3 regions of the Paenibacillus sp. EKM211P genome follow, and region 3 is predicted to be linked to each of the others. Evidence: riboswitches for the same ligand, from Rfam matches in the RefSeq annotation. Region 3 holds a riboswitch; each other region holds the start of a gene.
What was found. Region 3 has a riboswitch for glycine ahead of G9G57_RS23495 (alanine/glycine:cation symporter family protein). Riboswitches for the same ligand answer to the same signal wherever they lie in the genome.

Region 1: another riboswitch for glycine. It lies ahead of gcvT (glycine cleavage system aminomethyltransferase GcvT); the one in region 3 lies ahead of G9G57_RS23495 (alanine/glycine:cation symporter family protein).
Region 2: another riboswitch for glycine. It lies ahead of sdaAB (L-serine ammonia-lyase, iron-sulfur-dependent subunit beta); the one in region 3 lies ahead of G9G57_RS23495 (alanine/glycine:cation symporter family protein).

What each region holds. Positions count from the first base shown of each region.
Region 1 is NZ_JAAMNS010000002.1:576,833-579,099, reverse strand. It holds gene gcvT (glycine cleavage system aminomethyltransferase GcvT) at 68-1,168, opposite strand; glycine riboswitch at 1,248-1,344, opposite strand; glycine riboswitch at 1,358-1,431, opposite strand; gene gcvH (glycine cleavage system protein GcvH) at 1,840-2,238, shown strand.
Region 2 is NZ_JAAMNS010000021.1:77,544-79,810, forward strand. It holds gene G9G57_RS23085 (DUF6359 domain-containing protein) at 1-563, opposite strand, end outside; glycine riboswitch at 778-892, shown strand; gene sdaAB (L-serine ammonia-lyase, iron-sulfur-dependent subunit beta) at 1,104-1,793, shown strand; gene sdaAA (L-serine ammonia-lyase, iron-sulfur-dependent, subunit alpha) at 1,783-2,267, shown strand, end outside.
Region 3 is NZ_JAAMNS010000022.1:76,673-78,939, forward strand. It holds gene G9G57_RS23495 (alanine/glycine:cation symporter family protein) at 1-1,063, opposite strand, end outside; glycine riboswitch at 1,222-1,316, opposite strand; glycine riboswitch at 1,328-1,412, opposite strand; gene G9G57_RS23500 (glycoside hydrolase family 1 protein) at 1,581-2,267, opposite strand, start outside.

The DNA.
Region 1 (2,267 bases), on a different contig from region 3:
TCGTAGTTGGAAAATCCAGAATTTCGTATCTGACATGATCGCTTTTTTAGAGTGAAGAGGATTAAGATCAGCGTGACCGTTTATAAAAGGGGGCTGGGACCACTTCCGCACGCAGGCGTTTACCTCGAATTTCGACCTCTAACGGTGTAGATAGGGTGCTAAAACGACTGTCCACCAGGGCTAGCCCCAAATTACGCTTCAAGGTGGGCGATTGAGTCCCCGTTGTGACCTCACCAATGTGTTGGCCTTCCGCGAAGACTGGATAATGAGCGCGCGGGATACCGCGGTCAATCATTTCCAGCCCGATCAACTTGCGAGGAATTCCTTGTTCTTTCTGGTGTTGCAGTGCTTCTCTGCCGATAAAATCTCCTTTATTCAACTTGACGAAGAAACCTAAACCAGCCTCAAGCGGTGAAATGGTGGCAGATAACTCTTGTCCGTACAGCGGCAGCCGTGCCTCAAACCGCAGTGTATCGCGAGCACCAAGCCCAGCGGGAATTAGCCCATACGATTCACCGCAACGAAGCAAACCATTCCACACGGCGGGTGCTTCCTCAGCAGGTATATAAAATTCAAAACCGTCTTCCCCGGTATATCCGGTTCGGGAGACGAGTGCTTTTGCTCCGAACAATTGCACATTCTCATGGAATCGGAAAGATGCCAGATTCGTAATATCTGCATCTGTCACGGCTGCGGCAATATGTGCTGCTTCCGGTCCTTGTAATGCCAGCAATGCGATCGCATCAGACACATTCTCCAGATGAACCGATGCAGGTACGTGGCGCATGAGCCAATCCCAATCTTTGTCGATGTTGGAGGCATTCACAACGAGCATGTAGCGCTCTGGTCCTTTGCAGTATACAAGCAAGTCATCCACTACGCCTCCATCGGGGTAACACAGGAGTGAATATTGTGCCTGGCCCGGTTCCAACTGGCTGACATCATTCGTGGTTACCCATTGCAAAAAAGCCTCGGCTTCTTTGCCCTCAACCAAAAACTCGCCCATGTGCGAGACATCGAATAAACCCGCGCGTTGCCGGACGGCCTCATGCTCTTTTTGGATGCCGCTAAACTGAACGGGAAGCTCCCACCCGCCAAAGTCAATACAACGAACCCCGGGCTGCGTCCCGTAGGACGGAAATAATGGTGTTCTTCGCAAATTAGACATTTTTTCACTCCTATCCAGTGTAATCGGCTAAACAAAAAAGACAGGCTGAAAGAAACGTATAGACGGCAGTCCATACTCTTCTTTCAGCTCTGTCCTTGATACCAGAAAGTTACCCCGGTGTGAACCAGGTTTCCCCTTGGGTGATCCGCTCTAATCGCGAATGCTCTCCAGAGATGCGTCCGGCAGAGGTCCTTTTGCCTGAGAGATTCACCTGCAATGCAAGTTTACTCCTTCGGCGCTACCTTTTGGATCAACGGTAGGTTACCCGGTTTTGCAGGTAACAACTTGATCCGAGTTCGCGTGCACAACTGTCTCAGAAACGACAACAGCTATGCGAATCTTTTGGGTAGTCTCTCCCTCCGCGTTCATCCGCGTTTGCAGTTGTCGGGGTATTTCCAAAAGCATTTGCTATAACCCATTAATACGCAAATTCATTCAAAATGTCAATAAAAATGTCATATAAAACAATCCAAAAAACATTTAATGTATAAATAAGGATATGTAAGCGTTTGTTACAAGTTATCATTTTTTAATATTCTATGCTATATGAGATAACATGAAGTATTTTTGTTAGTATTATTGACATGAGTGTTCATGTTGTCATAATCTTAACCTGTCTAATACAGGTGATTAAAAGCATTTTATTCATGTGGAAGTGAGGCGAAAGCAGGATGAGTGAAGTGAAACGGGAACTTTGGTATACAGACGAACATGAGTGGGTTCAGCGCACAGCAGACGGGACGTTGCGGATCGGCATTACAGACTTTGCACAGCATCAACTGGGTGATATTGTTTTTGTGGAATTACCTGGGGCGGGAGCAACGATTGAACAGGGGGCAGAGATTGGTACAATTGAATCGGTGAAGACCGTATCCGACCTTTTTGCTCCGGTGGCGGGAACCGTATTGAAAGTAAATGAAGCTCTGGAAAGCACACCTGAGCTGGTGAATGAATCTCCCTATGAAAAGGGTTGGATGATTGAAGTAGAGATGGGCAATGATGTCGAGGAGGCTCTGAGCAAGCTGCTGTCTGCGGATCAGTACGAGCAGTTGATTTCGGATGAACAATAATGAGCAATATAAGATGGAATATTAGCGCT
Region 2 (2,267 bases), on a different contig from region 3:
TGCGTATTATCGAACAGCACCTTTTTGCCTTTTCCATCCGGCAGTGTAGTACCGGGTTGACCCGGGTTGCCAGGTTCAGGTTCGTCAGGTTCACCTGGTTCCCCCGGCTCGCTTCCACTCACCAGTTCCACAGCGCTTGGACTTTTTACTCCACCAAAATTATTGTAGGCACCAAGCGTACCTGTCACGCGAATTTTGCTGCCGACCAGTTCAGGATGACCTGTTAACCCAAATTGCCCTCTGTACGCAGATGTCAGCTGCACATCCAATAGATTAGACGTGCTACGTTCATTGGCCTGGTCGGCAATCAGTACGTTAAAATCATTCGCAAACGGAGCAGAAAAATTAGCTGTTTTCGATCCGGTAGCATGTCCGACGATGTAGCCTTCCACCGTCACTGTACCTCCACTGCCTTGGCGCTGAAGTGCTTCGTCTACTGTCAATGCTCCCTCTGCCTTGACCTGACCGAATGGAACGAGGATCCCAATCAACAGCGATACGATCGCTGCTAGATGCAGCACCCCTTTCAAGCGTGAACCTGTGAACCGCAAGCCTTTTACCATACGTCAATATCCCTCCTATAATTCCATAAATGTACTTGTCCTCTATCAGATTAGCTGTCAATCTTCTAATTCCTTCCTGATTTCATCCATAATTATGTAAATTTTAATCTTTTTTATCGGAAACTCGCCTGTTTATGTAAAAATTGAAACCTGCGATTGACACCGAGCACGGCATACATTACGCTAAGAAAGATATGTAGAACGGTATACGCGAATGAAGATGACGGGAGAGTCTGTCCAGGGGCTTACACGCTGGCGGCACCGAAGGAGCAAGACGTCAGCACCCGGCTGGCGGATAATCTCTCAGGTCCATGTATCGTCATCTGACGCAACTCTGGAGAGAGCGCAAGCCACCCAAGGGGTAAGGCGGTAAGTACACCGCACGAAACTCTCAGGTAACGAGGACAGAGATAAGGGAAACTTCCTTATCCTGTCCTTTTTTGCGCTCACATTGTACGTCAGCATTAGGAACCGTCATAGCTGCGCACAAACGCGGAAATACCATATACTATGGTACTAGAACATACAGGGGGCCACACCATGCGTTTCAAAGATGTATTTTCCATTATCGGTCCGGCCATGACCGGACCTTCCAGTTCACACACTGCAGGCGCGGTGCGGCTTGCACGCGTTGCCCGTCACTGGCTCGGGATGCAGCCGGACCGTGCCCGCATGACACTGTACGGCTCCTTCGCCGACACCTACAAAGGACACGGTACAGACCTAGCACTCATCGCAGGCCTGCTCAATTACGATACAGACGACCACCGAATTCCAGATGCCGAGCAATGGGCGGAGCAGGCTGGAATGGCCGTGGAGTTTGCCGTCAGCGGACTACCCGCGCCCCATCCAAATACCGTCCGTTTTGAACTGTGGAAGGGTGAGGATCAGCGCACACTGCTGGGCTCCTCCATCGGCGGCGGCAGCATCCATGTCCAGCAGCTCAACGAATTCCGAGTCAACCTGACCGGGGAGCTGGCTACGTTGGTGCTTCTTCACTCGGATAAGCCCGGCACATTAGGTGCGGTGACTTCAGCACTCGGCGCTGCCGACATTAACATTGCCTATATGCATGTGGATCGCAAAGGCCGAGATGGAGAAGCACTTACCGCCATCGAAACGGACAGTCCTCCTACGGCTGAACTGATCGCAAAACTACGATCCTTACCACATATGTACGAAATTAAAATGATTAATTTGAAAAAAGGAGCTGAATCTGATGCGATTTAGCCATCTGCATGAAATCAGCGCCATATGCGCGGAGGAATCCACCACGATTGGCCGCCTGATGATTCAAGAGCAGGTACAAGAGACGAATACAACGGAAGAAGAAATCTTCCGCCAAATGTCTGATTATTATGAAGTCATGAAGGAGGCCGTTCATCGTGGTCAGACACAAGACACCGTATCCCGCAGTGGATTAACGGGCGGTGATGGCAAGCGTCTGGCCGAGTATCTGCGGGCAGGGGAAACCTGCTCCGGCGACGCCTCTGCACTCGCCATGGCTTATGCGCTATCCGTGTCGGAGGTTAATGCATCCATGGGGCGTATTGTGGCTACGCCCACTGCTGGCTCTTGTGGAGTCATCCCCGGTGTGTTCATTAGTGCGCAGGAGCGATTCGGCTGGGATGATGAGCATATGGTGCACGGCTTGTTCGCAGCCGGAGCCATTGGCTACGTCATCGCCAACAATTCCTTCATTTC
Region 3 (2,267 bases):
TAATCGTCACGAGCTCTGCTCCAGCCGGAAAGGCACTGGAAAACGCATGCTGAGTCATCAGACCTCCATCATCATTTCCACTCCATATTCCCGTAACCAGCAATGTAAATCCTGTCAAATTACAAATAATCATCGTATCGATAAAAACGCCCGTCATGGATATTAGCCCTTGTTCTGCGGGCCATTTCGTCTTAGCTGCTGCTGCTGCGATTGGCGCACTTCCCAAACCAGCTTCATTTGCAAAGATCCCTCTGGCAACTCCGCTTCGCATCGCCAGCATAATCGTGGCTCCGGCAAATCCACCCGTCGCAGATGTTGTCGAGAAAGCCCCTTGTAATACTAGTGCGATCGCATGAGGAAGCTCTCCTGCAAACTTAATGAGTACGATTAAACAAACCACGATATAGAGCCCCGACATGAATGGAACAATCTTTGTGGATACCTTGGCGATACTTTTGAGTCCTCCAATCGTAACAACAGCCGTCAACACGGAAATAATGATTGCTGTAACTACTGTTGGCACGCCAAAGCTACTTTCCGTAGAAGAAACGATAGCCTTTACTTGCGGAAAAGTACCGATTCCAAATAGTGCTACAAGAATACCAGAAAAGGCAAACAACATCGCCAGCGGCTTGAAACGGCGGCCAAGCCCATTTTCAATATAATACATCGGTCCACCCGAAAATTGTCCGTTCCGGTCTTTAACACGGTATTTAACGGATAATAGCCCTTCCGCATATTTGGTTGCCATCCCGAAAAAAGCTGCAACCAGCATCCAGAATAATGAACCGGGCCCACCCAGTTTGATCGCTGTTGCGACACCGACGATACTTCCCGTACCTACAGTAGCTGCAAGTGCCGTACTCAATGCTCCAAAGCTACTGACATCCCCGCTGCCTTCGTCCGGCGCTTTACCAATTAGCTTGAGCGCTAAGGGCAATCGAATAATCTGAAGCATCTTCAGACGGATCGTTAGCCACAACCCAGTGCCCATGACGAGAATTAGAAGCGGCGCTCCCCACATCCAACTGTCAATCGTTTCTAACACATGTACCAAATTCATTTCAACCCGCTCCTTCAGCATAGTAGAAAACAAAAAAGAGTCAAATCTGTTGATTCGACTCTTGGAGAGGTTAAAGGCACGAAAAAATACAACCATCTTGTGCAGGATTTCACCTCTAAAAGCTTATAAAAAGCCTAGGGCTATCCCTGTCACAGGTTATTCGCGTCTCTGTCCTTTTGCCTGAGAGTTTAAGCAGATGTGATCTGCGGTGCACCTTCGGCGCCCAATTAAGGGTCTCTCCAGAGTTCTGTCCGTTTACGGTCCCTGCTCGTTGCTGTAAATCAGCCTAAGCACCTGAGAGTTTTGCCCCTTCGGTTGGAACTTTCATTCCATCTCCCGCAAACATCAACCAGACATATGAAATTTTTATTCATTATACAGAAAAATTTCAGCTTATTACAAGTGAAAAATTTGTGAAGCCCTCTGAAAGAATCAATAGAGTGTCTATACAAAAAGCGGGTACAGCAGATTGCATCCTGAGGATTTTCTCTGCTGTACCCGCCAAAACGATATGGAATTACAATTCTTCACCGTTGGTTGCTATCACATTTTTATACCAGTTAAATGAGTCCTTTTTGGAGCGTTGAAGCGTTCCGTTACCGTCATCATCCAGATCAACGTAAATAAATCCGTAGCGCTTGGACATTTCGGACGTAGACATGCTCACAAGGTCGATAGGTCCCCAACTGGTGTAACCAATCAGATCAACACCGTCAGCAATCGCTTCCTTCATTTGGGCAATATGCTGACGCAAGTAATCAATGCGATACGTGTCATGCACAGAGCCGTCTTCTTCTACCTTATCATACGCACCCAGGCCATTTTCCACGATGAACAGTGGCTTTTGATAGCGATCATAAAACGTATTCAGTGTAACACGCAGGCCGATCGGATCGATCTGCCATCCCCAGTCGGAAGACTGCAGATACGGATTTTTCACACCGCCTATCAGGTTCCCTGCTGCCTTTTCGCCTTCTGGCCCTGCCGATACGGTCAAGGTCATATAGTAACTAAATGAGATAAAATCGACCGTGTTATTTTTCAAAATTTCGGCATCGCCGGATTCTGTCTGGATCACAATATTATTTTCTTCAAAATAGCGGTTCATATAGTTGGGATATTCCCCACGAGCATGCACATCCGTAAAGAACAGGTTCATTTGATTTTCATGCTGTGCTTTCAGGATATCTTCTGGGTTACACGT